2 regions of the Pseudoalteromonas sp. P1-7a genome follow, and region 1 is predicted to be linked to the other one. Evidence: predicted binding sites of a transcription regulator. Region 1 holds the regulator's gene; the other holds the start of a gene.
The links. The regulator MetJ, encoded in region 1, represses methionine synthesis genes. The targets are predictions, from matches to a motif close to TAGACGTCTAGACGTCTA.
Positions count from the first base shown of each region.

Region 2: the regulator MetJ is predicted to act here: its motif matches at 7,659-7,676, upstream of metA (homoserine O-succinyltransferase).

Region 1 covers NZ_LKDU01000007.1:70,368-86,955, reverse strand. The annotation lists gene AN389_RS07085 (GGDEF domain-containing phosphodiesterase) at 1-755, shown strand, start outside; gene AN389_RS07080 (formimidoylglutamase) at 845-1,900, opposite strand; gene rraA (ribonuclease E activity regulator RraA) at 1,976-2,473, opposite strand; gene AN389_RS07070 (phosphatase PAP2 family protein) at 2,676-3,215, shown strand; gene AN389_RS07065 (MJ1255/VC2487 family glycosyltransferase) at 3,212-4,249, shown strand; gene AN389_RS07060 (methyl-accepting chemotaxis protein) at 4,338-6,218, shown strand; gene AN389_RS07055 (gamma-butyrobetaine hydroxylase-like domain-containing protein) at 6,250-6,624, opposite strand; gene hslU (HslU--HslV peptidase ATPase subunit) at 6,687-8,015, opposite strand; gene hslV (ATP-dependent protease subunit HslV) at 8,027-8,545, opposite strand; gene AN389_RS07040 (SPOR domain-containing protein) at 8,625-9,152, opposite strand; gene priA (primosomal protein N') at 9,164-11,350, opposite strand; gene rpmE (50S ribosomal protein L31) at 11,583-11,798, shown strand; gene AN389_RS07025 (malic enzyme-like NAD(P)-binding protein) at 12,318-13,559, shown strand; gene metJ (met regulon transcriptional regulator MetJ) at 13,621-13,941, opposite strand; gene metB (cystathionine gamma-synthase) at 14,210-15,457, shown strand; gene metL (bifunctional aspartate kinase/homoserine dehydrogenase II) at 15,464-16,588, shown strand, end outside.
Region 2 covers NZ_LKDU01000016.1:53,178-69,765, forward strand. The annotation lists gene cyoE (heme o synthase) at 1-281, shown strand, start outside; gene AN389_RS11450 (FMN-binding negative transcriptional regulator) at 341-928, opposite strand; gene AN389_RS11455 (GNAT family N-acetyltransferase) at 928-1,503, opposite strand; gene AN389_RS11460 (PLP-dependent aminotransferase family protein) at 1,610-3,070, shown strand; gene AN389_RS11465 (hypothetical protein) at 3,072-3,737, opposite strand; gene AN389_RS11470 (TlpA disulfide reductase family protein) at 3,844-4,338, opposite strand; gene AN389_RS11475 (histone deacetylase) at 4,399-5,307, opposite strand; gene AN389_RS11480 (PilZ domain-containing protein) at 5,361-5,726, opposite strand; gene ettA (energy-dependent translational throttle protein EttA) at 5,845-7,518, opposite strand; gene metA (homoserine O-succinyltransferase) at 7,751-8,698, shown strand; gene AN389_RS11495 (homocysteine S-methyltransferase family protein) at 8,688-9,761, shown strand; gene metH (methionine synthase) at 9,772-12,402, shown strand; gene AN389_RS11505 (abortive infection family protein) at 12,583-13,437, shown strand; gene AN389_RS11510 (hypothetical protein) at 13,502-13,768, shown strand; gene AN389_RS11515 (hypothetical protein) at 13,782-14,537, shown strand; gene AN389_RS11520 ((2Fe-2S)-binding protein) at 14,722-15,219, shown strand; gene AN389_RS11525 (xanthine dehydrogenase family protein molybdopterin-binding subunit) at 15,216-16,588, shown strand, end outside.

The sequences.
Region 1 (16,588 bases):
CTAATATTGATTTTGTAAGCGAACTTGAGCTTTATTTTCAGCCTATTATTCGTAACGATGACGGCCAAATTGAATTTTTAGAACTCCTACTGCGTTGGCAGCATCCCCAGCAAGGTATTTTATCTGCCCACCGATTTATTGATGATATTCGTATTGCCGGCTTAGCTTACCCACTAGCTAAATTTGTTATAGAGCGCGCTGCAGAGCTTGCCATGGCACTTCGCATTGAGGGTATTGCTATACCACTGAGCATTAACTTATTTGGCCCTGAAATGCTTAACGAAGAGTTTATTGAGTTTGTTGATGGCGTGGTGAGTGAACACAACTTACAGCATGGGGATTTAATTGTTGAATGCCCTCTGCATATATTCACAGATTTAGATAATAAGGGACGCGCCATGATTGCGCGATTAAACAATTTAGGTTTAAAAATATGTGTTGATGGGTTAGGCGATAACCCAATTGTGCTTTCTAAGCTGCCAAATTTAGCGGTTGAGTACATTAAAGTGGCACCATCGCTAACCGCCGATTTTAGCAATCAGAATAATATTCGCAGCCTAGTTGGCGGTATGGTTGAAATGCATAACCAACAAAATACCAAGGTTATTTTTGAGGGCGTTGAAACCTTAGATCAATTAAAGTTTGTAAAAAGCTTAAAAGCCCATGCGGCACAAGGTTATTATTTTGGCCACCCGTTGAGTAGTATTGGTTTAATGAGTTGGCTGAAGCAGTGGCAGGCTCATCAAGCACAATGAGTTATCATTTTTAAAAGTGGCGCTTTATCATCTCGATAGGCCCGTTTAATCACCGCGCTTTATGAGATTGCTCAGAGTACTCAATGTTACTATTTCGTGCTAACTAATTTTGCCTGTAAGTATGCATTTACTAACGCACTAATAATTTGCCCACAGCTTTGCATACCGGCTTTTAACCCTGCAGGGTGATTTATCGGTGCAGCTTCACATAAATGTAGGTAACGGGCAGTGCTGTGTTTTGCTGTTAAATATACATAGTGCTCAGCATCACTGACACTAAAACCGCAGCATGTGTAAGCGCTGGCTGGTAAAAATGAAATACTGTCTAGGTCGAGTTCAATACCCAGTGGCGCATTATTAAACCCTGCTAAGGCGTGCTGTACGGCATCAGTTAGTGATATTTCTCGACGTATATTAATGGCCTGATAGCTGTGATAACGACATTGATTTTGCGTGATCAAATCAAAAATGGCTTGGTTATTTTTTTGCTCATGCAGGCCAATAATATGATATTGCTGCAATGCATTTTTTTTCAAAGCATAGCTAAACCCATTGCCACTATGACGGCCTTCGCAAGGGCGTAAGTCTGCATGGGGGTCAAAATTTATAGCGTTAACAGCAGCCCCAATATGCTTGCTTAAAGCACTGAGTATACCAAAGCTATTATTGTGTCCGCCGCCAATAACAATAGGCTCAAGGCCAGAATTAAATATAAGCATTAATACCGCCTCTACTCGCTCATCTATTGTTGCGCATAACTTGCGTAGTTGAGCCAGCTCTTCAGTGTGCTGGTTATTTAAGCCTTGGGCTTGCGCCATTACATCATCAACGTCAATTTCGCCTAACAGCAGTACCTGCTGTGCTGCACTAAACTGGTTAACAGGTTGGTTTAAAAAGTATTGTAAAAAAGCGGGCCATGCCTGATGCGAGCCACCCCGGCCTAAATTAGCGCGAGGGCCTATATCTTCACATACACCAATTAATACGTAGCGAATACCAAATTGCGCTGCATCATTAAGTGCTTGTTGTACATTTACGTGGGTGTCTAATAGAGCAACAGACTGCCAGGTTTTTGTTTCGTTAGTGCGTGTGGAGCAATAGGGTTTAACGGCGTTTTCATCATACACTTTTAAGGTAGGGTGCACTGTGTTGAATCCGTATTGAGCAGTAAATAAATAGGGGTGGAGTAAGCTGTGCTTTTTCAAGCACAGCGTGTTACTTTATTCTTCGATAACTTCTAGTTCAAGTTCTTCGGCTGATAATACAATGCCAGTACTATCTGCATAGATAAAGTCATCATCAAAAAACGACACACCGGCAAAGTTAACGCCAATGCCATCTTCACCAGCGCCTTCGCTGTCGGCGGCAACAGGGATTGATGCAATTGCTTGAATACCTAAATCTATTTCTTCTAGCTCGTCTACATGACGTACAGCACCAAATACAATAATGCCGTTCCAGTTATTATCAAGCGCAAGCTCTGCAAGTTCAATGTCGATAAGAGCGCGTCGTGTTGATCCGCCTCCGTCGATAAGTAGTACTTGATCAGTACCATCTTGTGAGAGTATTTCACGGATCAGTTCATTATTTTCAAAACATTTAACGGTTTTAATTCGGCCGCCAAACGTGTGTCGACCACCAAAGTTGATGAACATCGGTTCAAGCACATCAACCACATCGGCAAAAAAATCACATAAGTCAGAAGTGCTGTAATCCATTATTTTATCCTCAAAGGGTACATAAGTTACCCTCAGTATACCCTCCTTATATGCAATAACAACGACTTAATCGCAGTAAATTTATTCAAAAAATAACGAAATTAGAAATGGAAACAATAGTGTCTTAAAAGCGTCACTCAATTGTTATTTTCTGCCACTAAGCTTTCATTATGGTTAGATATTGTGCAGCTGAAGGTGAATTATGAATGACAACAATGTGTTTAAAAAAATGGCTCGAATAGATGAACAACTGTTTTTAACTTTGTTTAATTATAACTCGCCCAAATGGTTAAAAACGGCTGCGCTTGGTTTATCTAAAAGTGGTAATGGTGGTTTATATTTACTTATGTGTTGCGCAGTTTGGTGGCTAAGTACCAATGAGCAGCATCAGTTATTGCCAATATCGGTGTTACTGGGGTTTGCAATTGAAAGACCGATATATTTTTTAGCAAAGCGTAGCTTTGCCCGTATCCGCCCCTGCGATTGCCTTGTGAGCAATGCGTATATTGTCCCGAGTGATAAATTCAGCTTACCTTCTGGGCACAGTGCGGCTGCTTTTTTAGTTGCGGTAATATTGGGCCACTTTTTTGCAGAGTATGCATGGCTATGGTTTAGTTGGGCCTCAGGTGTGGCGGTTTCTCGCGTTGTATTAGGCGTACATTTTCCAGCAGATATAATAATAGGCGCCGTTATTGGCAGTTCATGTGGTTTATTTGCGCTAGCTTTGGTGGTGCCAGTATGAAGATACTATACGGCATACAAGGGACAGGTAATGGCCACATTACGCGTGCCCGTGTTATGGCAAGTTGTTTTAAAGAGTTAGGTATAAATGTTGATTACGTTTTTTCAGGACGCCCTGAAAAAGAATACTTTGATATGCAGGACTTTGCTGATTACAAAACGTTTCGGGGGTTATCGTTCAGCACTAAAAACGGCCAAGTAAAAAGCTATCAAACATTAAAAAATGCCCGTGTCTGCGAGTTGGTTAACGATATAAAATCATTTGATGTAAAAAAATACGACTTTGTCTTAAATGACTTTGAGCCTATTTCAGCCTGGGCTGCAAAGTGCTCAGGCGTACCTGTAGTTGGTATTAGTCACCAGGCGGCTTTTTTATCTAATAGTGTGCCTATGTTTGGTCGAGGTTTATTTAGAAAATCTCTTATTAAGCACTATGCGCCAGCAAACACCTATTTAGGCGTACATTGGCAGCCTTTTGCAGATAATATTATACCGCCCTTTATTGCAAACCATAACCATGGCAACCCAGTCGCGGTTATGAATAAAGTGCTTGTATACTTACCCTTTGAAAACCTCGACAACATTATTGATTATTTGAAGGACTTCCCTGAAAAAGAGTTTTATTGTTACCACCCACACGCGCAAGATAAATCCCTTGGACACATTCATTTACGCGCTCCTTCACGGGCGGGGTTTTTAAACGATTTAGCAAACACGAGCGGTGTTATTGGTAATGCAGGCTTTGAACTGGCAAGTGAGGCTTTAAAGCTTGGGAAAAAGTTATTACTTAAACCACTCGATGGCCAGTTTGAACAAGATGCAAATGCGCAAACATTACGGGCGATGAAAATGGCTCATGTAATGAACTACTTAAACCCCCAAGCCTTAGATGACTGGAATAGTGCTCCGCAAAACAAGCAGATCAACTTTCCCAGTGATCCAGCTCCTCTAGTGCACTGGTTGCTTAAAAAACAATGGCATAACACTCACTCATTGCATAAAAATTTATGGGGTAGTGTCAATCTAATGGCATGACTTACATACAATAAAATTAACAAAAAGTTTAAAAAAAAGCGCCATAACGTACTACACTAATAGTGCATATTTAATATAGGTGTTTTCAATGAATTTTTTACAAAACTTAACTATTAAAAGACGTTTACAACTTAATGCAGTGGTAGTCGGTCTGGCAATGGTCATTTTGTTGTGTGTGATAATTTATGAGTCACGTGTAACACTTAATCTGAACAAAACAATTCAGCTTGCAGAAGAGCTCAACGTACATGCACTAGAGCTTAGAAAGTATGAAAAAAACTTTCTTTTTTACAAACAGCAGGAAGCACTTACATCATTTGATAAGGATTTTAAACAGCTAAGCACTAAAATCAAAGAGCTGCAGGAGGTAATGCAAAAGCAGGGTATTACCACAGCGCAAGTTGAGCATTTTCATACGCTTATTACTAACTACAACAACAATTTTTCAGAGGTTGTTAGGTTACAGCAGCAGATAGGTTTAAACCCTAAAGATGGGTTATATGGCAAGCTTAGAAATGCAGTACATGAAGTTGAAGAACTATTAAAAGAGCAAGATAACTTTGAGCTTTTATCAGTAATGCTTCAGCTTCGACGTGCTGAGAAAGATTTTATGCTGCGCTTTGATGCAAAATACTTAACTCGCTTTAATAACCTTATCAGTACGTTTAAGCAAAAAATTACGCAAGCTAATTTGCAAAGTAGTTATAAGTCGCAAATAAACCCGTTAATAGATACTTATCAGGTCGCTTTTCAAAACCTAGTTAAAGTACAAACTGAGTTAGGACTAGATTTAGACTCAGGTGCACTAGGCGTTATGCGTATTAACGTAGAAAAAAGTGACAAAGTTGTAAGTGAAATCGTTGAGTCAACTAAGTCACAAGTTGAAACAAGTGTTGAACAAGCAGAACTTATAGCCATTATAGTTTTTGTTCTTTCAGGGGTTACCGTGTTGGCGTTGGTGTACTTAACTAGTCATTCAATCATTGTACCTATTGAACGAGTGTATCACACCATAAACGACATACGCCGCAATAACGATTTAAGCGTAATGATAGAGCAAACAGGTAATGACGAAGTTACCATCATGACCTCAGACTTTAATAGCTTAATAGGCGATTTTAAAAACCTCATAAACGAAGTTAATACTGCGCTTAATACGTTAAATGTAGCAACAGAGCACTTATCTGAAAGCACCTCTGCAACAAGTTCAGGCATGCAAGAGCAATTACACGAAGCGGATATGGTGGCCACTGCGGCTACGCAAATGCAGGCAACGATTCAAGATATTTCGCATAACACCGAAGCTGCTGCTAAAAAAGCAGAGTCAACCAATCTAAGCGCGCAGCAAGGGCGCAATGAAGTAGATTCTACGGTTATGCACATACGCGATTTATCTTCGTCGTTAGGCAATGCATCAAGTGTGGTATCGCAACTTGAAAAAGACGGTGAAACCATAGGCTCAGTACTCGATGTAATCAGAGGCATTGCAGAGCAAACCAATTTACTGGCATTGAATGCCGCGATAGAAGCCGCTCGTGCTGGTGAGCAAGGGCGAGGATTTGCTGTAGTGGCAGATGAAGTGCGCTCGCTTGCGCAACGCACACAAGAGTCTACCAGTGAAATTGAAGGCATTATTAATACGCTTCAGCAGCGCACGCAAGAGGTCGTCAGCATTATGCATCAATGTCGTTCTCAAGGCGATGAGAGTGCTTCACAAGCTATTAAAGCGGGTGATTTACTCGGCGCTATTACCGAGGATGTGCAAACCATAATGGAAATGAGCACGCAAATTGCTGTTGCCATTGATGAGCAAAGTCAGGTGGCATCAGAGGTAAACAAAAATGTAGTACGCATTAGAGACATTGCCCAAGATGCCTCTGAGCATGCAGTGAATAATGCGCAAACCAGTGAAGAAGTCTCTGAACAAGCGCGCGTATTATTTGCGGCTATTGATAAGTTTAAAGTGTAATACAGCGTAGCGTTTAAAAAGCCAATAAGGTTTAGGGAACAAACTTTATTGGTACGCTATATTTGTTTTGTTCGTGCTCGGTAAGGCGCGCTTGGTATTTATCCCACAAGGTTTTTTGCTGCGCTTGTAGTGCTTCAAAGTAACTCCAGCTAAATAGCCCGCTGTTGTGGCCATCATCAAAGTCTAACCTAATTGCGTAATGCCCCACCGGTACAATCTCTTTTATACCAACATGTTGTTTATTAAGTACCAACTTCATTGGCTCTGCACCATGTCCTTGCACTTCGGCAGAGGGGGAGTGAACGCGTAAAAACTCGCAGCTAAATACAGCCATACTGTCATCATCAAAGTAAACATCTAGGTTTTTACTCACGCTATGATAATGCACTTTTGTTACGTGTTTCATTTTATATGTCCCATTAAAAAGCCCCCAATATGGAGGCTTTTAGTATAGTATTTTTGCCTACCTTATAAAATAAAGCGGCTTAAGTCTTCGTCTTCTACAAGTGCACCTAAGTGTTTTTCTACGTAGGCGGCATCTATAGTAAGGGTAGAGCCTGCCTGCTCAGATGCATCGTATGAAATTTCTTCCATTAGCTTTTCCATTACCGTATGTAAGCGACGCGCACCAATATTTTCGGTTTTCTCGTTAACTTGCCATGCCGCTTTGGCAATACGATCTATTGCATCATCACTAAACTCAACGTTAACTTGCTCAGTTTTAAGTAGCTCACGTTGCTGCTCAGTAAGTGAAGCATGTGGCTCGGTAAGAATACGTTTAAAGTCATTAGCACTGAGCGCTTCAAGTTCTACACGAATAGGTAAACGGCCTTGTAACTCAGGGATCATGTCTGATGGCTTAGCCATTTGGAACGCGCCCGATGCAATAAATAACATGTGATCGGTTTTAACCATACCGTGCTTAGTATTTACAGTTGAGCCTTCAATTAGTGGTAGTAAGTCGCGTTGCACACCTTCACGGCTTACATCTGGACCTGACGAATCGCCACGCTTACAGATTTTGTCTATTTCATCAATAAACACAATACCGTTTTGCTCTACAGCAAAGATAGCCTGCTCTTTTAACTCTTCAGGATTAACGAGCTTAGCGGCTTCTTCTTCAGTTAATAGTTTGAAGGCTTCTTTAATTTTTAACTTACGCTTAGTACGTTTGTCGCCACCCATGTTTTGGAACATGCTTTGCAGCTGGTTGGTCATATCTTCCATACCAGGTGGTGCCATAATCTCTACATTTGGCTGCGCTTGCGCTAAATCTATTTCTATTTCTTTATCATCAAGCTGACCTTCGCGTAATTTTTTACGGAATGTTTGGCGAGTCGATGAGTTGTCATCACGCTGCGTTTCACCGTATTGATCTTTAGCGGGTGGTAAAAGTGCATCTAAAATACGCTCTTCTGCTGCTTCTTCTGCGCGGTGTTTAAACTTTTTAGTTTGTTGCTCGCGGGTCATTTTAATTGATACATCAACTAAATCGCGAATGATAGTTTCTACTTCTTTACCAACATAACCTACTTCAGTAAATTTAGTCGCCTCTACTTTAATAAAAGGCGCATTTGCTAGTTTAGCTAAACGGCGGGCAATTTCAGTTTTACCAACACCGGTTGGACCAATCATTAAAATGTTTTTAGGGGTTACTTCGCTACGTAGGTCATCGTTTAATTGCATTCTGCGCCAGCGATTACGCAAGGCAATAGCCACGGCTTTTTTAGCTTTAGCTTGACCAATAATATGCTGATCTAACTCGTGTACAATTTCTCTTGGGGTCATAGCAGACATAATGGGTCCTATTATAGTTCTTCGATTGTTTGGAAGTTGTTGGTAAATACACAGATATTGCCAGCAATGGTCAGGCTTTTTTCTACGATATCGCGAGCGCTTAAATCGGTATTTTCTAATAGGGCAGTGGCTGCTGATTGAGCAAAGTTACCACCGCTACCAATAGCAATTAAATCGTTCTCTGGCTGCACTACGTCACCGTTACCTGTGATAATTAGTGAAGCAGTTTCATCTGCAACTGCCAACAACGCCTCAAGCTTGCGCAGAGCTCGGTCGCTACGCCAATCTTTGGCCATTTCTACAGCGGCTTTAGTGAGGTTACCTTGGTGCATTTCTAGTTTGCTTTCAAAGCGTTCGAAAAGGGTAAAAGCATCAGCAGTACCGCCGGCAAAACCAGCAATTACTTTGCCATTATAAAGGCGTCGAACTTTGCGGGCATTGCCCTTCATTACGGTATTACCAAGCGATACTTGGCCGTCGCCACCAATTACTACTTTATTGTCGCGGCGTACACTTACGATAGTGGTCATGTTATTCCTCATCATCAAGCTGCGAGGGCAGCTTGTAAAAAACGATTATGAAGAGGTTATATGGGTGAATGCACTAATTTCAAGTCCAGCCCCAAATTCCGCAGCTAACAACGTGTACTCGCTTGAGTTTGTTTTTGTCGCTCTCGGCTTGGCGCTTTGTTTTGTATGGGCCTAAACGCACTTTATACCAAACCCCGTTAGTACCGGTGGTTTTTTTAATTTCAGAAATTAAGCCCGCGAAAGCAATTTTAGCTTTAAGGGTTTCAGCTTGCTCATGTGTTCTAAACGACCCACACTGCATAACATAGGGGCCTTTTTGCTCAATTTCTCTCACTTCTACTTGGATCTCATGCTCTTTAATTTCTTCAATGAACTTAGGGGCGCGAGGTTTAGCTATTTCTACTTTTTCAGCTGTTTTAGGGTGTGCCTGCTGCTCAACAAGCTCAGGATCAGCATTATTTTTAATAAACCATAAGCCGTAGGCAAACCCACCTACAAGCAAAACAGTAATAACAACTAAAAGTATAGGAAATGGTTTTTTAGCAGGGGTCTGCTTGGTGTTTTTTCTACCCGATGGTTTTTTATTAATATAATCGTGCTGTGCCATTTGGCTTTAACCTAAATCATGTCTATAGGGTCAACATCAAGGCTCCAGCGCACTTTTTGTGCGAGTTTGCTGGTGCTTAAATAGTCAACCATTTGCGCAAGATACTGATGCAATACTTTGCGGTCTTGCGCTTGAATGTGTAATTGAAATCGATACATACCCGCCACTCTTTCAAGTGGAGCAGGGATTGGACCGAGCAATTGTATACCAGATACACCGTTAACAGGAACCAAATCCGTCAAAAAATCGACAACTTGCTTAATACTGTGCCCTTGTGCCCTGACTATAGCCATATTAGTGATGGGTGGTAAATCAGCGTCATCTCGCTCACTTAAAGCAAAACGGGCAAAGTCTTGATAGCCGTTATTAACTAAATCTTGTAAAAGAGGGTGTTCTGGAAAGTGCGTTTGCAGTAATACTTGCCCAGGCTCCCCCGAGCGACCCGCGCGCCCAGCAACTTGAGTCACTAGCTGGGCTAAATGCTCAGTAGCTCTAAAGTCACACGAGTACAAACCACTATCTACATCTAATATAAGCACTAAGCTAACATCGGCAAAATGATGACCTTTAGCTAACATTTGTGTGCCCACTAAAATACGCGCTCCACCTTGGTTTATTTCCTCTAAGGCTTTTTCTAAGCTTCCTTTACGGCGGGTTGAGTCGCGGTCGATGCGACTTACGGGCGTATCGGGAAATTCACTCGATAAAAACTCTTCAATTTGCTCTGTGCCTTTTCCGTTAGGAAAAATTTGCGTGCTACCGCAATCAGGGCATTGATGAGGTACAGGGTGCTGCTCACCACAGTGATGGCAAATCATTTGACCAATGGCTTTATGAAAGGTGGCACTAGTGCTGCAACGATTGCACTCACTTAGCCACCCACATTCGTGACAAATAAGCGTAGGAGAAAAACCGCGACGATTTAAAAACACCATAACTTGCTTACCGCGGTTTAAATGTTGGCGCATAGTGGCAAGGCTTGCATGAGCAATACCCGCTTGATCGGGCTGACCCTTCATATCAAGCAACATAAACTTATTATCGGTTGCTGTTTGCGCGCGCTCTGTAAGGCTTAAAAGTTGGTATTTATTGTTTATAGCTTTGTGCAGTGTTTCCAGTGCTGGGGTGGCACTGCCTAAAATAAGCGGTATTTTATGCTGAAATGCCCGATAAGCTGCTAAGTCGCGTGCGTGGTAACGTAAGGTATCTTGCTGTTTGAATGATGAATCGTGTTCTTCATCAACCACTATCATTCCTAACTTTAAAAAAGGGAGAAAAATACTTGAACGGGTACCTATTACAATTGCGCAGCTGCCTTTTTCGCAAAAACGCCATGTTTGCAAGCGCTCGTTATCGGTGAGGGCTGAGTGCCATAACATAATTGGCGTATCAGGAAAGCGACGACGAAATCGGTTGACGGTTTGTGGCGTCAACCCTATTTCAGGTACTAGTACTAGGGCTTGTTCGCCACGTTTGAGGACTTCTTCTAAGCATTGTAAATATACTTCGGTTTTACCGCTGCCGGTCACACCTTCTAATAAAAAGCTATTAAAACCAACGCTTTGATTTATTGTTGTGCACGCTACGGCTTGCTCTTTATTCAGTACTGGCTTAGTACCGACTGTGGGCGCAACGCTTTGCCATTGGTTGTCGTGCTCAATGCTTTGGGTTATAAATTCTTTATCTATTAAGGCATCTATTGTTTTTTTACTAAAGCCGAGCGCTTTTAGTTCGGTTAATGATGACTTACCTGATTGTGCGAGCTGCTTTAACAAGTTTAATTGGGTTTTCGCTTTTAATGACGGTATTTTTGCGCCTTTTTCGGTAAGACTAACCATACTTATGCTGGTTTTATCAGGGTGCTCACCTTGGCGAAGCGCACTAGGCAGCGCAATGTGTATAGTTTCACCGAGTGGGTAGCAATAATAGCGGGCGGTAAAGCTAAGCAGTTCTAAATGCTGCGATGATAAAATGGGGGTTTGGTCAATAACTTCACTAATCGCTTTAATTTTGTTCTCGGGTACATCGGTATGCGTTTTAAGTGCAAGAACAACAGCTACTTTCTTTTGATTCCCAAAAGGCACCAAAACACGCATCCCTGGCATAATTGTCGCTGAGGGCGAGATAAGTTGTTCATCTATTTTATAATCAAAGGTGCGTGGTAACGGAACTTTTATAGCAACTTCAACAAAGCGCATAACAACTCATGTGATAAAGGGTAATAGCTTAATGTACTAAAAATAAGGCTAAAAACCTATACTCAAATAGTCGCTCTAAGGCTAGTTGGTTACTTTTTTGACAAAAAGCGTAATTAAAGCTTGTGCGGGGCAGGCTAGTTGGATAAAATCCGCGGCCTATAAATTTGTTTTAACGACGTATGGTGCCAGACTTCGGGTTTGGAGAGCGATGCGGCCTTAACTAGAGGTTCCTATGAAAGAAGGTATTCACCCTAAGTACGAAGTAATTTCTGCAACATGTTCATGCGGAAACAAATTCGAAACTCGTTCTACTCTTTGTAAAGACATTCACCTAGACGTATGTTCAGCGTGTCACCCGTTTTACACTGGTAAGCAAAAGATTTTAGACACTGGCGGCCGTGTTGATCGCTTCAACAAGCGCTTCGGTGCACTTAGCAGCAAAAAATAATTATTGCTGTTTAGTAAAAAAAGCATCTTCGGATGCTTTTTTTGTGTCTAAAATTCACCTTTTTGGGTAGAAAACTACCAATTATTACCATATTCCCACTGCATAACTATTTCCTGTTCTTATTCTGAATATGCATAAAGCTTTGCAGACAAACAGACAATTCTTCTCTATATTTTTTATACGTTAATTTTTAACCAAGTTGCTAAAAGCGCTAATCGTGGCGATATTTGTTTTTAACAGTGATTAACGCGCCATAATGGTGCAGTTTGATAGACTAATATCATGCAAAATACTAAAAATATTGTTTAGGTAAAATGAACCTCAAAAAGCACTTTTTAAATGAATTTTTATTTTTTAATGTTGATAACTTTTAGCGAAGTTGCTGATAAATCACTTAAAATTAACGGATATAGCATATAACAGGATAGACCTGATATTGCTTGGAATTTAAAATTAATAAGAGTATCTTAGCCCCATACTCCCTCTCACTTAACTTAAATTGCAGGATACCATCGCGTTATGTCAGATTTTCGTGAACAAGCATTACATTACCATTCTCACCCCGTTCCAGGCAAAATTAGCATTGAGCTAACAAAACCAGCTGAAACGGTGCAAGATTTAGCATTAGCCTATAGCCCTGGTGTAGCAGAGCCTGTGCGAGAAATTGCAGCAGATCCAGCCAATGCGTATAAATACACCGGTAAAGGTAATATGGTTGCAGTTATCAGTAATGGTACGGCAATTTTAGGTTTAGGTAATTTAGGGCCACTAGCCTCTAAGCCTGTTATGGAAGGTAAGGCGCTCTTATTTAAGCGTTTTGCCGGCCTTGATTCTATTGATATTGAAGTTAAGCATCGCACCACCGAAGATTTTATAAATACAGTGGCCAACATTGCCGACACGTTTGGTGGTATTAACTTAGAAGATATTAAAGCGCCAGAGTGTTTTGAAATTGAAAAAGCGCTTATTGAACGCTGCAGTATTCCGGTTTTTCATGATGACCAACATGGTACCGCTATTGTAACTGCAGCAGGAATGCTTAACGCATTAGAAGTGCAAGGCAAATCAATAGAAGATGCCATTATTGTATGCTTAGGTGCCGGTGCTGCAGCAGTTGCGTGTATGGAGCTGTTAATTAAGTGTGGAGCACTGCGCGAACATATTTATATGCTAGACCGAAAAGGGGTTATTCATACCCGCCGCGATGACTTAAATGAATACAAGCAGCTTTTTGCTAACAATACAGATAAGCGCACGCTGCAAGATGTAATTGCTGATGCAGATGTGTTTGTAGGTGTATCGGGCCCTAATTTGCTAGCACCTGAAGACCTAAAGTTAATGGCCGATAAGCCAGTGGTATTTGCATGTTCAAACCCAGATCCTGAAATTGCACCTGAGCTTGCGCACAGTGCACGTAAAGACTTAATTATGGCCACAGGGCGTTCTGATTTCCCTAACCAGGTTAATAATGTTTTATGTTTCCCGTTTATTTTCCGTGGTGCTTTAGATGTGCGTGCAAGCGCAATTAACGATGAAATGAAAATAGCTGCTGTTGAAGCTATTCGTAGTATTGCTAAAGAGCCAGTGCCTGAGCAAGTATTAAAAGCAGCGGGTGTAGAAAAGCTCGAATTTGGTGCAGATTACATTATTCCTAAGCCGATGGACCCGCGTTTATTACCACGTATAGCCAAGGCGGTTGCGATTGCGGCTGTTGAATCGGGCGTGGCACAAATCGACTTACCTGAAAATTACATGGCATAATATATAGCGCTTAAACAAAAAAACCTCAGCATGCTGAGGTTTTTTTGTTTAAAAAGACGTTTTATTCTTCGTCTAAAATAGGCACTTCTAAACCCATTTCTTGCATTATTTTTTTAACTTCTTCAGGTACTTTTTCTGCGTTGTCTTTACGTAGGTCATCATCATTAGGTAATGGTTGGCCTGTAAAAGCATGCAAAAACGCTTCGCATAGTAACTCGCTATTTGTTGCATGACGCAGGTTGTTTATTTGACGACGTGTACGCTCATCAGTTAATACTTTTAATACATTTAGCGGGATCGAAACGGTGATCTTTTTAACTTGCTCTGATTTTTTCCCGTGTTCTGCGTATGGGTGAATATACTCACCATTCCATTTAGCCATAAGATGTATCGTTGCCTCAGATTATTAATTTCTCACACGGCGTAAAAAGCGTGTAAATATGCGTGAAATTCTATCGTTTTAAAAAAGATAGTCAAATAATAGATAGCAATCTATCTTAATAAGCTGGTTGTAACGGCAAATAAAGATTTATGAGGGCTTTACACGTATATTATTTTTAGCCATCTAGAGCTTTAAAATCTTTGACTTATTATAATGGATAACTTACTCTTTTAGACGTCTAAACATCCAAATTAATCAGGTGACGAATATGAGCGAAAAAAACAAAGCAACCATTGCTGTACGAAATGGGGTTGATGCCGATAAACATCATGGCGCCGTTGTACCGCCAATTTATTTATCGACGACGTATTCGTTTGCCGATTTTGATACTAAGCGCGCATATGACTATGGGCGCAGTGGCAATCCTAATCGCGATATTTTAGCAGAAACGCTAGCAGAGCTTGAAGGTGGCGCGCGGGGCATTATTACTGCTACGGGCATGGCTGCTGTGCATTTAGCCACACAGTTATTAAATAACGATGATACCTTGGTTATCCCTCACGATTGTTATGGCGGCAGCTACCGTTTATTTACGTCGTTAGAAAAGCGCGGCTTGCTTAAACTTAAAGTACTTGATTTAACTAAACCAGAAAGCCTAGAACAAATTTTAACCATCAAACCTAAATTAATTTGGATAGAAACACCCAGTAACCCTGTGCTGCGCCTAACGGATATTAAAGCCGTGACGGATATAGCAAAACAGTGCGGTGCATTAGTGGCTGCCGATAACACCTTTTTATCACCGGCATTACAAAACCCAATTAAGTTTGGCGTAGATATTGTGGTGCACTCAACCACTAAATATATCAACGGCCATTCTGATGTTGTAGGCGGTGCAGTTGTTGCTGCAACACAAGAGCTTGGTGATGAGCTTGCTTGGTGGGCCAATAACATTGGCATTACCGGCGCTCCATTTGATAGCTATTTAACGTTACGTGGTTTACGTACTTTAAATGTGCGCTTAAGGCAGCACCAAGAAAATGCTCTGGCGATTGCTAAATACCTTGAAAGCTCTGAGTATGTTAGCCAAGTTTACTACCCTGGCCTTGAATCGCACCCTCAACATACGCTTGCTAAAGCCCAACAACTTGGCTTTGGTGGCATGGTTAGCTTTGATATTAAGGGGGATGTGGATGATGCTGCGGCGTTTTTAACAAGCCTTAAAGAGTTTAGCTTAGCTGAATCGCTAGGTGGGGTTGAGAGTTTAATTTGTCACCCTGCGACCATGACTCACGCAGGTATGGAGCCAAAAGCGCGTCTAGAAGCGGGAGTGGGCGATACGTTAATTCGTATTTCGGTCGGTATTGAAGATGTAGAAGATCTATTAGCTGATTTTGAGCGTGTTTTTAACTTAGTTAAACCTGGACAAAATAAAAATGTAGGGCGCGTTGGTAAAGCCGCAGGCAATGCCAATGGTGATGTAAAGCAGCAGGCTGCCCATCCAGCTTTGTGGTGATTGAGTATGGTAAATAGTGTACATAAATTTGGTGGTTCGAGCTTAAGTTCGAGCGAGCGCTATCAGAGCGTGGCAAAAATTATTATTGCTCACACACAGCCAGGCGACTGCGTGGTTGTATCTGCTGCGGGTAAAACCACTGATACCTTGGTTTCGCTGTGGCAAAGTTATCAACAACAAGATAAGCAAGCCGTTGCTGATATTTTACTGCAATTGAGTAACCACCAAACAGCATTAATTGAAGCGTTATTAAAAGCCGATGCTAAACACGCAGCTTTAGCTGTGTTAGCGCAAGAGCTAAGTGATGTGGCAGAGCAAGCCAATGAGCAGCAGTTGCAAGAGGCGGCGCTACTGGCGCATGGCGAACTGTGGTCTGCGCGGTTATTGGCGGCCTATTTAACGCAATTAAACATTCAAGCGTGTGCTCATGATGCTAGAGCGCTGTTTAGTGTAACAAGCGGGGAGCTTTTGCATGCGCAAAACAAGCAGCAATGCAGCCAAGTTATTGATGAAAATAAAATTAATGTAGTAACAGGGTTTATCGCAGCAAGTGCTGATGGCGAAACAGTTACGCTTGGGCGTAATGGCAGTGACTACAGCGCCACTTTATTAGCCAATTATTGCGACGCACACAATGTATGTATTTGGACTGATACACCTGGCGTGTTTAGTGCAGATCCCCGTAAAGTTGAAAAGGCGATTAAGTACAACAAGGTGTGCCGTGAACAAGCTAACCTATTAGCTCGGTTGGGTAACCCTGTGTTACATGCAAAAACGCTTTCGCCTTTAAAACATAGTAATATTAAACTGGCTGTGCGTAGCAGTTTTGATGTGCAAACTGCCCCTACCAATATTGTAAAACAAGGCAAAGCTAAGCAAAAACGTTTCATTACTACATTACAAAACGTTGATTTACTACTTGTAGAAGGTATTAACGCGGGTGAAGTGGCGCATGTTAGCCAACTTATTCAACACAGCCTTCATCATTTTATACACAACGGCGATACATACTTAGTTGTGCCCGCGGGAGCAACGCATCAAGTAGTGAGTTATTTTGCTGGGCGAGCAAACATAAGCGAGTCTAATTTAAATGGCTGCGCGGTTGTTGCACCTACGCAAGATGTTTACACC
Region 2 (16,588 bases), on a different contig from region 1:
ATAAAGCGAAGCGCCATATTGTACTTTATATTGCTGTGTACGCTTTAGTTGTCATGCTATTACCAATAAGTGGCTACACCGGCGCTGCCTTTATGGCCGTGGCGTGTATTACCAGCTTTTGGTGGTTACTTATGGCACTGCGTGGCTATCGCCGTAATATTAATTTAACGAGCTGGGCACGCCAAGTGTTTGCTTTTTCTATTATAAATATTACAGCACTCAGTATAGCCATGGCCGTTGACTACCACAGTGCAGCGCCACAACTGCTTACACTAATATAATTTTAAAACTTTACATTTCCAAAGTTAATCCAAAGGCTCGAAAGGGCCTTTTTTTATGCCTAAAATAGCTGGGCAATAGAGTGTTTATGAGCTTGCTTTAGGTTTTCTTTTATTTGGGCTCTAATTTCTGCTGATTTATTTTGGCTTAGCTTAAAGTTTCCACTCCAATGAGTGGGAGTAAACTCTATAAAACTTAATTGTTGGTACATTGCTTGGCGACTGCGTATAGGCATATCATTAATATTCCACATGGGCTTAAAGGTTTGCTCAAAATGGGTTGTTAGTTGATTCATTATTTTTTCTTTCTCAATGTCACTTTTAATAATCACTACCTTTGCAGTTATTTGCACCGATGCGTAAAGCCAGCTCGGCAGTGTTTTATTATTGCTATAAGAGGGAGATAGGTAACAATTGTCACCATTAAAAAGTAATTTTACAGAGTGTTTATCACAATGCGTCAGAGGGTTATTTTTTGCTACGTGAGCCATAAATATATTCTGTGAGGGCTCATATAATACAGGTACTTGGCATACAGTATTTAAGTCACTTTGCGAGTTGGGCATTAAAATACTCGCTAGCGGAAATTGCCTAACCAATGCCTTTAAGCGTTTTATATCATTTTCCTGAAAATGCATCGGTGGGTACATTAAAGCCTCTCTTCTAGTTGTGATTTTACATCCGGCCACTGCTCATCAACTATGCTAAATTTTGCTGTGTTTCTATAGCTACCATCACTAAGCTTTCTATCTTTATAAGCGAGCCCTTCAAAGTGAGCACCTAAACGAATAATTGCGTTACGTGATTTTTGATTTTTTTCATGGGTATTAAATGTAATTCTCACTAAATTAAGCTCATCAAACGCGTATTTAAGCAGTAAATATTTAGCGTGTGTATTTATGTAAGTTCGCTGCCAGTCATTGCTTATAAAAGTGTGGCCAATTTCAGCACTCAAATTGAATTTATCCAATTTAAATAATCGTGTTGTACCCACTACCTGCTGAGTATCTTTGTCGATAATGGCAAACACAATTTGTTCGTTTTTATTAAATTGCGCCTGGGTTAAAAACCACTCCTTTAAAATATCATGACTTTTAGTGTAGTTAATAAGTACCCATTGCCACACAATAGGGTGCTGGCCCGCTTTATATAACCCATTTAAGTGTTTATGGCTTAATGGCTCAAGAATAACCTTGTTTGTTTTGTGCGTTTGCAGAGTAAACATTGCTGGCTCCATTTTTTGCTATTAAAGAGCAATAAATGTACGCTTATTTGGCATAGTAAAAACAACCAGAATATAACTTTTACCTATACCAGATTAAAGGGAATATATGCAGCCGCTAAGTATTGAATTTAATGAGCAACGCAAAGCAAAATATTTGCAATTAGCGCAAGCACTTCGCAGTGCAATTATTAAAGGCGACATAGCGGTGGGCACAAAGCTCAGCTCAGCCAGAGAAATGGCAAAAATTTATCAGTTAAACCGCCATACAATAATGAATGCTTTACAGTTATTGGTAGCTGAAGGGTGGTTGGAATCTAATGAGCGCAGCGGGTATAACGTAACACAAACCTTACCAATTCAAAGCAGTGTTAACACAAAGCAAGTACCTGTTGTTGACCCTAAACCTTACAAATTTACCAAAAAGTTAGCAGAGCCCGCGCCTGCTATGAATTTAAATGAATTTAAATATAACTTTGCAGGTGGACTCCCTGATCTTAATTGCTTCCCATATAAAGAATTTAAACGTTCTTTAAGTTATGTATTTAATCATGTAGATACCAGTAAGTTTCATTATGGCGATATAAACGGGGCGAGCGAGTTAAAGCACCAAGTAAGTAGTCATTTATACAAAGCACGTAATCTTAAAGTTAATGACTTACTGATATGTAACGGCTCTCAGGAGGCATTATTTTTAATCTCAAAAGCTTTTATAAGTAAAGGTGACTTTGTTGCGGTTGAGACGTTAGGGTATCCACCAGCGCGTAAAGCTTTTGCGGCATGTGGCGCACAAATAGTAGATATAAAACAAGATGAATTTGGCTTATGTATTGATGATTTGAAAACACAATTTAGTCGCTTCTCAATTAAAATGTTGTACTTAACACCGCTGCATCAGTACCCGACAACTGTTACTTTATCGCCTACACGGCGTATGCAAATTTATCAGTTATGTTACCAACATGGGGTAATGATTATAGAGGATGACTATGACCATGAGTTTCACTATCAATGCCACCCGTTACAACCTATGGCAGCAGATGACCCAGCAGGTATAGTGATTTATCTCTCTACGTTTTCTAAAATTATGTTTTCGGCAGCCCGTATAGGCTACATATGTGCTGCACCTGCAGTACTTGAGCAATTAAGTGCATGGAAGCAACTCATGAATCATAAAAACGATGTGGTAATGCAATTAGCGGTAGCACACTTTATGAAAGAAGGCGCATTTGAGCGTCATTTAAAACGTATGACAAAGCTTTATAAACAGCGATATGAAGCAATGGATAACTCATTAAGAGCACTGCAGGCTAAAGGATTACCTCTTGAGTTTAAAAAGCCCGATGGTGGGATGGCAATGTGGATTAACTTAAACATAGATACGGCTAATATTAAAAAGTACCTACACAAACACAGTATTTATTTGCAAACAGAAGCAGAGTTTTATTTTTGCGATTCTTATAGAAGCTTAAAACCTAAACACTTTAGTTACTTGCGCCTAGGATTTGCGGGGCAGTCGGAGGAAGCCATGCAAAAGGGATTAGATATCATTGCTGAGTATGCTTATTAAGCTATTTTTTTAAACTTTCTGCTTCGTAAAACAAAGGTTTTAGGGTGCCGCAGTTTATAAATTTATACGTTAACTCATTCTGGCCAGGAAGGAGAGTTGAGGTTCTAAATTTTTGCATACAGGCATTTACCAAATCCACAAAAATTAGGTGGTTAAAACTAGGTGCTTGGCTAATTTTATGAATATAAATACGCTCAGTGCCGCCTAGGTCTATCATGTCGTATTCTTGCCAGGGGCTGGCTTTAGCTAAATCTTTTAACTGGCGAGAATACAGCTGTTTATTCATTTCTATTGTTCGGTTTGTGTAAATTAGGCTACCTGCATTTTTGTAATTGCCTTCGTACACATTGGCGATAATGGTTATTGCTTCACCGCGCATTAAGCGTTGAATATTAAACGGTTTAGGCTTTAGGGTTATTAGCTCTGCGTTGCGAACAACATCTAAAAAAGCAACATCAGGGTTTTTAATCCTATACACTACTTGTATATCGTACGGTAATTTATAACTGGGTAAATTAAACGCATAAATTCCTGAACCTTTATTTACCAGTGCTATTGCATGCTCAGCATTGTATTTGGGGTTGAGTGGTGGCAATTCTGCTGCCTCTTCCTCAGCAAAAGCGTATCCGCTTATAGTAATGATCAACAAAGTAAGAAGTAAACGCATAATAATCTCAATTAATTTATGAGCTTAAAGTGTAGTATAAAGTGCGCTAAGCTGGTGATTTATTGTTAGGGCAAGTAAGTTTATTTATTAAGATGTATTTATGCACTTAGTTGTTCACTTCGTGTAATAAAGTCCTAGCATATACGTGTAAGTTTTCGTCTTCAGGGTTTGAAGTGTTGGTTAAATAAATTACACGCCCAGCTTTATTAATAAATAAGGTAGTGGGTGTGCCTCTGATTCCTAATTGTTTTGCTATGGCATCGGCTTTAATAGCTGTTTTAAATGTATAGCCTCTATCAATTATTGCTATGGCGGGGCTGGCATCGTCGTCTTCTTTAAAGCTTACCGCAATGACCTTTAAGCCTTTGTGTTTTATTTTTTCAAGTGCTGGTTGCAGCTTTTTACAATATGGACACCACGTAGCCCAAAAATGTAAAACGTAAGGTTGGCCTAATAAATCGTGCGTTTGAACGGTTGAACCATCAGCCATGTTTAACGTTATTGCAGGCAATAGTGGTAATGAGTCATCATCAGCGAGTTGCTGTGCAGAGCTTATAAAGCTTAATAAAATCAGTGTAATGGCAGTAATTAGTTTTCTCATGGTTCGTTCTTATTATTTTTTTAATATTAATAAGAACGTGAATTAAGTTATTTCATTTCATTAAAAACCAGCGGCCTGCTCAATTACGATTGCATGGCGCTTTGCTAAACGCGTATGGTTTCTGTCGTAACCGCCGCCAATAACACTGGCAATAGCGGTGTTATGCTCAAGGCAGCGCTTAAACACTAAATGGTCACGCTGTTTAATGCCGTCCCAGCTTATATCTAGTTTACCTAAGCCATCGTCTTGCCAAATATCTACACCGGCATCGTATAGGACTAAATCGGGGTTGAGTTCTTTTAATAAAAACTGCAGGGTGTCATCCACAATGCCTAAGTATTCTGCGTCTTGCATATTATTAGCAAGGCCGATGTCTAAATCGCTGGGGGATTTTCTAAACGGGAAGTTTTTTTCGCAGTGTATAGAGCAGGTATACGCATACGGCTGATGCGCAAGCATTGCAGCTGTGCCATCGCCTTGGTGTACGTCTAAATCAAAAATGAGCACGTTGGTCACTTCATTGCTTTGTATTAATGTTTGCGCGGTAAAGGCTAAGTCGTTCACCATGCAAAAACCTGAGCCAAAATCAGTGTGTGCATGGTGTGTACCGCCAGCTAAATGACAGGCTAAGCCATGCTTTAATGCTAAGCGTGCAGTTTGCAGCGTGCCTTGGGGAGCGGTGAATGTACGATTCATTAATGGTTGCGACCAAGGTAGGCCAATGCGGCGCATGGCTTTTTCGTCTAGGCGGTTATGCCATAAATCGTGAATGTAGTTTTCACAGTGTACTAGTTCAAGTGGTTCGGGGCTGCCTAAAATAGGTGCAACTAAATTATCACCCGCAATGCCTAAACCTTTAACCTGCTCATACAAATGAGCAAATTTGCTCATTACAAATCGGTGCTTAGGGTCAAAGCTAAACGAGTAATTACTGTGATAGACCAAAGGTAAATGAGGGTTTAGGCGCATAACTGTATCAATAATAAAGTTTGCGCTATGGTAATAAACTTAACTAAAGCAGTCTATTGTGGGTCTTCAATTAATGAAGTAAGTTCTCGGTGAAGTAGTTTGTCATCAGCTAAATTAAGCTCTACCAATCGTTTTAAATAGGTAATACTGTTTATATCAATATGGTGGCATTTAAGGCCAACGTGCTTTTGCTCAATATGGCAAATAAGAACGTCCATTCTTATTTCTATATCGCTTTGTGGCAAAGTAAAGCGTAGTGTTGCGTCGCTGTCTTTTTTACCATTAAAAGCGTCACATTTTGTGATCAGCGCTCCGTGTAACGATACATCAAGCAACTTACATGGGTAAGTGCTCCCTGCAAATTCTAGCTGTGCAGAAGTTGAAAAAAGAATGCGCGAGAACTGACGACGATTTTCCATAAAACGAGTGCCTTTTTTGTAATATTTTAAACAAGCATAGCGGGAAATAGCGCATAGCGATAAAAAAAGGCATAAAAAAGCCCCGCATAAATGCAGGGCTTGTTGTATCAGTTAACACTTAACCAATTTTTTTGTACTTAATACGCTTAGGTTGCGCAGCTTCTGCACCTAAGGTCTTTTTAAGCCACTCTTCGTATTCAGTGTAGTTACCATCGAAAAAGTTAATTTGGCCTTCGTCGCGGTAATCTAAAATGTGTGTTGCAATACGGTCAAGGAACCAACGGTCATGCGATATACACATTACACAGCCTGGGAACTCTAAAATAGCGTTTTCAAGCGCGCGTAGTGTTTCAACATCAAGGTCATTGGTTGGCTCATCCAGTAGTACCACGTTACCGCCCGCTTTTAAAAGCTTAGCAAGGTGTAAACGGTTACGCTCACCACCCGATAAGTCTTTTACAAACTTTTGCTGGTCGTTACCTTTAAAGTTAAAGCGGCTAACGTATGCACGGCTTGGGAACTCAAAGTTACCAATTTTTAGCACATCTTGCCCGTCAGATATTTCTTGGAAAACAGTTTTGCTTTCGTCCATATTGCCACGGAACTGATCAACTGTTGCAAGCTCTACAGTTTCACCTACGCTGATGCTGCCGCTATCTGGCTGCTCTTCACCACTTAGCATTTTAAATAGGGTTGATTTACCCGCACCATTGGCACCAATAATGCCTACAATCGCGCCTTTTGGCATACTAAAGCTTAAATCGTCGATTAATACGCGATCGCCAAAGCTCTTACGTAAGTTATTCACTTCAAGCACTTGGTCGCCTAAACGCGGGCCTGGTGGAATAAATAGCTCGTTAGTTTCGTTACGCTTTTGGTAATCAGACTGCTGTAGCTCGCTAAACTGCGCCATACGTGCTTTAGACTTAGCTTGGCGGCCTTTAGGGTTTGAACGCACCCATTCAAGCTCTTGTGCAATTGATTTTTGACGTGCTTTTTCTGATTTTTGCTCTTGTTGTAAGCGCGCATCTTTTTGCTCAAGCCAAGAAGAGTAGTTACCTTCCCACGGAATACCTTCACCACGGTCAAGCTCTAATATCCAGCCAGCTACATTATCAAGGAAGTAACGGTCATGGGTTACTGCCACAACAGTGCCTTCGTAATCATGTAAGAAGCGCTCAAGCCATGCAACCGACTCAGCATCTAAGTGGTTAGTAGGCTCATCGAGAATAAGCATATCTGGCTTTTCAAGTAATAAACGACAAATAGCAACACGGCGGCGCTCACCGCCTGAAAGGTGCTCAATTTTAGCATCCCATTCTGGTAGACGCAGTGCATCAGCAGCGCGCTCTAAAACGTTATCGATGTTGTGGCCATCGTGCGCTTGAATAATCGCTTCAAGCTCGCCTTGCTCTTTTGCTAGGGCGTCAAAGTCAGCGCCGTCCATTGCGTACTCGTTGTACACTTCGTCAAGGCGGTTTAGGGCGTGTTTTACTTCACCTACAGCTTCTTCAACTATTTCGCGTACTGTTTTGCTTTCATCCAGTACTGGCTCTTGCGGTAAGTAACCAATTTTAGTGCCCGGTTGAGGGCGTGCCTCACCTTCAAAGTCTTGGTCAACACCGGCCATAATGCGAAGTAATGTAGATTTACCAGCACCGTTTAAACCTAGCACACCAATTTTAGCGCCAGGGAAAAAGTGCAGCGAAATATCTTTTAAAATTGTGCGCTTAGGTGGCACAACTTTAGATACTCGACTCATCGAGAAAATAAACTTATCAGGTAAAACCATGGAGGAAAGCCTTCAAATAATAATAAAAATTTCAATGTTGTATTGTAGTGGCTCACGGGTGAAACAGTCAACGAATGGCGGGTTTTAAAGCGCTAATGGCTGCAGGTTGATAAAGTATAAAATCATGAATAAATTTCATTTAGACATCTATACATCTAGAGGTTGATATTTTTGGCATTCTGTTCATAATGAGAGCGTATAAATTCTCGGTTTTTATGAGTAGGAGTAAAATATGCCAATCACAGTAAAAGACGAGCTACCGGCTATTGCCCGTTTGCGTGAAGAAAACGTGTTTGTAATGCCAAAAAGCCGTGCAAAAACGCAAGAAATTCGCCCAATGCGTTTGGCTATTTTAAATTTAATGCCTAATAAAGTAGAAACCGAAGTACAGTTTATTCGTTTGCTTGCTAATTCTCCTTTGCAAGTAAATGTAGAGCTATTACGCCTAGATACGCACCGCAGCAGTAGCAATTCAGAAGAGCACCTAGATACTTTTTACCGTTATTTTTCAGAAGTAAAAGACAATAACTACGATGCATTGATCGTTACCGGCGCACCACTCGCTCACCTTGAATACGACGATGTAGCCTACTGGGATGAGCTAAAAGTGATTATTGACTGGGCAGAGCAGCACGTTACATCTACGCTGTTTTCGTGCTGGGCGGCGCATGCAGCGTTGTATCACCGTTACAATTTAAAGCGTGATTTAAAAGAAGATAAACTCTGTGGCGTGTTTACCCACCAGTGTTACTTTGACCATGGTGCGCTTACGCGTGGATTCGACGATACCTTTTTAGTGCCGCACTCACGTTATGGCCACATAGATATAAATAAAATTAATGCCTGCGACGATATAGTCGTGCTGGCAGGCTCTGAAAAAGTAGGCGCTTACTTAATGAAAAATAAGTCGGGCAGCCAAGTGTTTATAACCGGCCACCCAGAATACGATGCCGACACACTAAAAGCAGAGTACGAGCGCGATTTACAAAAAAGCCCTAATGCGCCAAAACCCGAAAACTATTTTCCAGATAACGATGCAAGTAAAAAGCCCTCAAAAACGTGGCAAAGCCATGCCTTTTTGCTGTTTTCGAACTGGTTAAACTACTACGTGTACCAAACTACACCTTATGATATTAATTTAGTTAGCCAAGATGTGAGGACTAACAACTATGCCGAATAACGTGCCAAACAAAAATAAGCAAAGTGAATTAAGCGCTGCGCTAAAACAGCGTATTTTAATTTTAGATGGTGCAATGGGTACCATGATCCAAACTCACAAGCTTGAAGAAGAAGACTACCGAGGCGAGCGTTTTAAAGACTGGCACGTACTAATTAAAGGCAATAACGATTTATTAAGCCTTACAAAACCCGAGCTAATAACCGATATACACCGTAGCTTTTTAGCCGCCGGTGCAGATATTATTGAAACCAATACCTTTAACTCAACCACCATTTCGATGGAAGATTACGACATGGCCAGCATAAGTCGTGAGGTAAACCTAGAGTCGGCCAAGCTTGCGCGCGCTATATGTGACGAGTTCACAGCCCAAAACCCAAAAAAAACACGCTATGTAGCCGGTGTGTTAGGGCCAACCTCTAAAACCTGCTCTATCTCGCCAGATGTAAACGACCCAGGCTATCGTAATATTACCTTTGATAAGCTGGTTAATGCGTATGTTGAGTCTACTCTTGCATTAATGGAAGGCGGCGCTGATTTAATACTTATCGAAACCATATTCGACACCCTCAATGCTAAAGCAGCCTCATTCGCAGTAGAAGAAGCGTTTGAGCAAGCCGGGCGCACATTACCAGTGATGATCTCGGGCACCATTACCGATGCCTCAGGCCGTACGCTTTCAGGGCAAACAACCGAGGCATTTTATAACTCTATTCGCCATATTAAGCCTATTTCAATTGGCCTTAACTGCGCCCTAGGGCCAGATTTACTTCGCCAATACGTAGAAGAGCTTTCGCGCGTATGCGAAACCTTTACCTCAGTGCACCCAAATGCGGGTTTACCAAATGAGTTTGGTGAGTATGACCTAGAAGCAGAGGACATGGCCGCCGAGATTATCGATTGGGGTAAATCGGGCTTTATAAATATTGTGGGTGGGTGCTGTGGCACCACGCCTGCGCATATTCGCGCCTTTGCTAAAGGGCTTGAAGGCGTTAAACCTCGCCCTTTACCAGAGCTTGATGTTCGCATGCGTTTATCAGGCCTTGAAGCCTGTAACTTAAATTAAGGAGCCGACAATGACTCAACAAATTGCAGTATTTACCAATGTCGGCGAGCGTACTAACGTAACCGGTTCAGCCATGTTTAAACGCTTGATCATGGAAGAAGATTACGAGACAGCGCTTAACGTTGCTCGCGAACAAGTAGAAAACGGCGCCCAAATTATTGATATAAACATGGACGAAGCCATGTTGGACTCAAAAGCAGCCATGGTTAAGTTTTTAAACTTAATTGCCTCAGAGCCCGATATATCTAAAGTGCCTATTATGGTCGACTCCTCTAAATGGGATGTAATAGAGGCAGGCCTTAAATGTATTCAAGGCAAAGCTATTGTTAACTCAATATCGCTTAAAGAGGGTGAAGAGCCGTTTAAACGCCAAGCTAAAATTATTAAACGATTTGGCGCAGCCGCTGTTGTTATGGCGTTTGATACCGAAGGCCAAGCCGACACCGCAGATAGAAAGTACGAAATATGTGAGCGCAGCTACAAAATATTAGTCGATGAAATAGGTTTTCCGCCGGAGGATATTATATTCGACCCTAATATATTTGCTGTAGCCACCGGTATAGAAGAGCACGACAACTATGCCGTAGAATTTATTGAAGGCACACGCCGCATTAAGCAAAACTTACCTCACTGTAAAGTGTCGGGTGGGGTGTCAAATGTATCGTTCTCATTCAGAGGTAATAACCCCGTACGTGAAGCCATTCACTCGGTGTTTTTATACCACGCGATAAAAGCGGGTATGGATATGGGCATTGTAAACGCAGGGCAGCTTGCGGTTTACGACGACATCCCCGAGGAACTTCGTAAAGCCGTAGAAGATGTAATCCTTAATACCGACCCCGGTGCAGGTGAGCGACTTGTAGAAATAGCCCCTAAGTTTTCGGGTATGGCACAGGCCGAACGCGTAGAAGATTTAGAATGGCGCACATGGCCTGTTGAAAAACGCCTAGAGCACGCCCTTGTCAAAGGCATTACCACCTTTATAGATGAAGACACAGAAGAGTGCCGCGCAGCTGCCGATAAGCCTATTCACGTGATTGAAGGGCCACTCATGGATGGCATGAACGTGGTAGGGGATTTATTTGGTGCAGGTAAAATGTTTTTACCGCAGGTTGTTAAATCTGCCCGTGTAATGAAGCGCGCAGTGGCCTACTTAGACCCATTCATAGAAGCTGAAAAAGAAGAAGGCGCCACTAACGGTAAAGTCGTTATGGCCACCGTAAAAGGCGACGTGCACGACATTGGTAAAAACATTGTGGGCGTAGTACTGCAATGTAATAATTACGAAGTAATCGATTTAGGCGTAATGGTACCTGCCGAAAAAATATTGCAAACCGCGATTGACGAAAAAGCCGACATAATCGGCCTTTCGGGTTTAATTACCCCATCGCTTGATGAAATGGTACACGTAGCCAAAGAAATGACTCGTCGAGGCTTTGAGTTACCACTTATGATTGGCGGCGCTACGACCTCTAAAGCGCATACTGCAGTAAAAATAGAGCCACAGTACGACAAAGGCGTAGTGTACGTAAATAACGCCAGCCGGGCAGTGGGCGTAGTATCCAGCTTGTTATCAAACGATCTAAAACCCGCCTTTTTAGAAAAAACTAAAGCCGAGTACGAAAAAGTACGCGAGCAGCAAGCACGTAAAAAACCACGTTCTAAACCGGTTACCATACAGCGTGCCCGCGATAACGCCGCCAAGCTTGATTGGGATAATTACACGCCACCTGTGCCTAAAAAACTGGGGGTGACTGAGTTTAAAAATGTATCAATTGCCACGTTGCGTAAATACATAGATTGGACCCCGTACTTTATGACGTGGTCAATCGCTGGCAAATACCCGCGCATAATGGACGATGAAGTCGTTGGCGAGCAAGCACGTGGCTTATTTAAAGATGCTAACGACATGCTCGACGACCTTGAAAAGTCAGGTGCTTTGCAACCTTTAGGTGTTATTGGTTTATTCCCTGCAAACCGCGTGGGCGATGACATAGAAATTTACACCGACGAAACTCGCAAAGAGCTGTTAACCACCTCATGCCATTTACGTCAACAAACCGAAAAAACCGACTTTGCTAACTATTGTTTGGCCGACTACATTGCGCCAAAAGGCACACCTGATTACTTTGGTGCGTTTGCCGTAACGGGCGGTTTAGAAGAAGACGACTTAGCCGATGCGTTCGACGCCAAGCAAGACGACTACAATAAAATAATGGTAAAAGCGGTTGCCGACAGGCTCGCAGAAGCCTTTGCAGAATACCTGCACGAACAAGTACGCAAAGAGTATTGGGGTTACGCAGCCGATGAAAACTTAACTAACGATGAGCTAATCCGCGAAAACTACCAAGGTATTCGCCCAGCGCCAGGTTACCCAGCGTGCCCAGAACACACCGAGAAAAAGAAAATTTGGCAGCTGCTCGATACCGAAAAACGCATTGGCATGCAGCTAACTAGCTCCTACGCCATGTGGCCAGGGGCTGCTGTTTCGGGCTGGTATTTCTCACACCCAGAGGCAAAATACTACGCCGTAGCAGCTATTCAAAAGGATCAGGTAGAAGACTACGCCAAGCGAACTAATATGACGCTCGAAGAGGCAGAACGTTGGCTATCGCCTAATTTGGGGTATGAGCCAGAGTAAGAGCGAAGTGGTTGAATAGCGAAGCGGTCAGTTTTTAGCTGTCAGCTATCAGTAAAACAAAACGAGCCAAATTGGCTCGTTTTTTTGTAAGGGGTACTTAAAGTAGTAATAAAAGTCTGTTGGACTTTGCTGTAGTAGAGCAGTTAACATAATTAGATAGTTAAAAGGACTTTTCAATTTATGAATAAACAAATACCAGCACCTCTTATATCAATTCTAGCCGACGCAATCTCTTCTCTGGAGACTCATGTTACGATGGATTCTCTTTTTTTATATTCTAATGCTCCAGGCGAACCTCCTGAAGGTTCTAAATCTTCTAAAGCACAGACGTGGCTAAGAAGAATAAATAATGAAGCCGATAACCCGCTATCAATAGTCGCTAAATTAATTGAAAACTACATGGAGAACCCTGAATTTCAAAATGAATTTAGTGAGATAATGTTTCAAAAGGTTGAGAATACGGCCTATAAATATGTACAAAAGATAAAACAATGCCTCTCTAGTTATAACTTAGAATATAGAATAGGTGGTTTCATTCTGGAAGGTGCAAATGCTCCTTCTCAATCGCTATCAGCGTTAATAAAAAATAGAGATTTACCTGCAATTAATGCTGAGTTCGATCGCGCAATGGATAATATAACAAGTGATCCTCGAGAAGCAGTACTAGCAGCATGCAATATATTAGAAGCTATTTGTAAAACGTTTATAGAAGATGAAGGTTTAACTATGCCTGCTAAAAAAGATTTACAAGGTGTTTGGAAAGTAATTAAGGACGAGCTGGGTTTTGATATTGGCCTTATCCAAGATAAAGATTTAATACAAATATTAAGTGGGCTTTTCTCAACAGTCAGTGGCATTGGTGCACTGCGCACACATGCTAGTGCTGCGCATGCCGAAGGCCGGACTAGATATAATATTAAGCCTAGACACGCCAGGCTTGCTGTTCACTCTGCTCACACGGCTAGTATTTTTATAATTGAAAGTTGGGATGAGAAAAAGCTTAAATCTAATGTAAAACCCAATTTTTCATCATGACTTTATCGGCTAGTCTTTTGGTAATTTTTAGCTTTGAAAGGCAAAATCACAAAAAGGATATTTAATGTCTGAACCTCAGAACAACTCTGTTAACTTACGAAAAGAAATTCAAGATGGTTATATTTCTTTAGGCACAAAAAAATTAATAAAAGAGGTGCTCAAAGAGCTTAATATTTATCACCCAAATTCATGGGACAAAAAGTTTTGTGAAGATATGTTATCAAATACAAAGCAATTATCTAATAAGCAAAGAGATCAACTTCTTAGGATACTGGATGATATTTTGATGAAAACTGAGCACCCAAGTTTTACGCCAAAGTTTGAGCTTTGATTAAGGATCATAAATGAAGTTTATAAATTACGTAGCGGTTTTCCTATCCTTACTTCTCACATCGAACACATTTGCGCTTGAGCAAAAGTATCATGAGAGTGTTTTACCTGTTATTGCTGCTTTTAAAACGCAGGATAAAACTGAGATTGCTGCGCATATTCGCTACCCTCTAAAAAGGCAATACCCATTGCCTGACATTAAAAATGAAGCTGAGTTTATTAACCGCTTTGATGAAGTGTTTGACGATGAACTTGTTGCCGTTATTGGCAGCTCTAATATTAATACCGATTGGGATAGCGTAGGTTGGCGAGGCATTATGCTAAATAGCGGCGTGATGTGGATTGATACTGACGGTAAAATTATCGGTATAAATAGCCACACAGCTAAAGAGCAGGCATTTGCTAAACGCTTAATTGAACAAGACAAGCAATCACTTCATTCAAGTATTAATACGTTTGAAGAGCCAATACTTGATTGGAAAACGGCTAGCTACCATATTCGCGTTGATGATTTAGGTGATAGAAATTACCGTTATGTAGCGTGGGGTATTGATAAAAAGCCAAGCGATAAGCCCGATATGGTTTTATTAAACGGTGATATTACCTTTGAAGGCACTGGCGGTAATCATCATTATACGTTTAAAAACGGACGCTATAGTTACATACTACACGTTACTATCATTGGCTGCGATACATCGCCACCTGGTTGGCTTGAAGTTTATAAAGATGATGAGCAGTTATTAAAAGAGCGAGTTATAAGCGCTAAGTAGAGTCAACAAACCCTTCTTATGTATACCCAATAAGCGGTCACTTAATAACGGCTATTAATTAGCAGTTCGCCGATAAAAATTTCAATAAAATTGATCTAAGTGGTAGGCTAAAAATGTAGCAAGTATTCAAACCGTTCTGGCGCAACAAGGCATTCCTTTAAAGCGCTTTGCCAAGGAGTTAAATATGATCACGCTTACCGTTAATGGTAATAAACATGAGTTTACAGGCGATCCGTCAACGCCGGTGCTTTGGTATCTTCGAGATGAATTAAATTTAACCGGGCCTAAATTTGGCTGTGGTATGGCGCAATGTGGTGCCTGCACCATACATATTGATGGCGTAGCGCAGCGCTCGTGCATATTACCGGTTTCGGCTGTAGCAGGGCGCAATATTACCTCTATTGAAGGGCTAAGTGAGCAGGGCGACCACCCCGTGCAAAAAGCCTGGGTTGAGCATAAAGTGCCGCAGTGTGGGTTTTGTCAGTGCGGACAAATCATGCAGGCGGCAAGCTTATTAGCCGCTAACCCTAATCCAACTGATGACGAAATAGTGAATAATATGTCGGGCAATATTTGCCGTTGTGGCACGTATCCGCGTATTCATAAAGCGATTAAGTCGGCAGCTAAAACCATGGCGGGCGTTGAATATTTTGACCCAAATGAACAAGGGGAAGAAGTATGAAAAACAACAATACGTACTTTGACCTAAACCGCCGTCAATTTTTAAAAACCAGCGCAATAGGCGCATTAGTATTAGGTACTTATTTTGTGGGTAGTGCGCCAAGAGCGTTTGCTGGCGTGTTAGAGCAACCCTCTGAGCAAGCAAAGCGCGCTAACTTATTTATAGCTCTGCGCCCCGATGGCATGGTTGAAATAACCTGCCACCGCTCTGAAATGGGCCAACAAATTCGTACCGCCATTGCCCAAATTGTGGCAGACGAAATGGAAGCGGCGTGGGACAAAGTAGTGGTTATTCAAGGTAAGGGCGACCCTAAATACGGGGATCAAAATACCGATGGCTCGCGCAGTATTCGCTACAACATGCAGCGCCTGCGCGAAATGGGCGCAAGTGTACGTTATATGATGCAGCACGCAGCTGCTAAATATTGGAACGTTGAGCCACACACCTGTACAGCTAATCAGCACGTGGTTACCCACAGCTCAGGGAAAACGCTTGGCTATATAGACTTAATAGACCTCGCGCTTGGTATTACACCGCCAGAGCCTGACAAGCTAACACTTAAAACACGCAAAGAATGGCGCTATATAAATACCGGTATGGCGCACATAGATTTAACTGATTTAGTAACCGGTAAAGCCACATTTGCTGCCGATGTACGCGAACCAAAAGCGCTGGTGGCGATGATTGAGCGCCCGCCGGTAGTAGGTGGTGTGGTTAAATCGTTTGATGCCAGCGCCGCTAAAGCAATTAATGGCGTAGTTGATGTTATTGAAATGCCTGTACCAAAAGGCGCACCGCAATTTCAGCCAAAAGGCGGCATTGCTATTGTTGCTAAAAATACTTGGGCTGCATGGCAGGCGCGTAAAGCACTAAAAGTGGTGTGGGATGATGGTAAAAACGGCGATTATAATTCAGAGAACTTTAAAAAGTCGTTATTGCAAACAGTGAATGAGCCGCAAGCGCATGTGCGCGAAATAGGCGATACCACCAATATATTGGCTAAATCGAGCAATACGTTAGTAGCCGACTATTACGCGCCGCACCTAGCTCAAGCACCAATGGAACCACCTTGTGCTACGGCGATGTATCATAAAGACCGCGTTGATATTTGGGCTGCAACACAAAACCCACAAGCAGATATGAAAACTGTAGCCGCACTACTAGGTATGGACGAGAGTAAAATTAACGTACATGTCACCATGTTAGGTGGCGGTTTTGGGCGTAAATCAAAACCTGATTTTTCGGCAGAAGCCGCTTATATTTCAATGAAAGTAGGGCAACCTATTCGCGTACAATGGACGCGAGAGGATGATATACAACACAGTTTTTATCATGCGGTATCGGCTCAACATATTGAAGCTGCACTAGA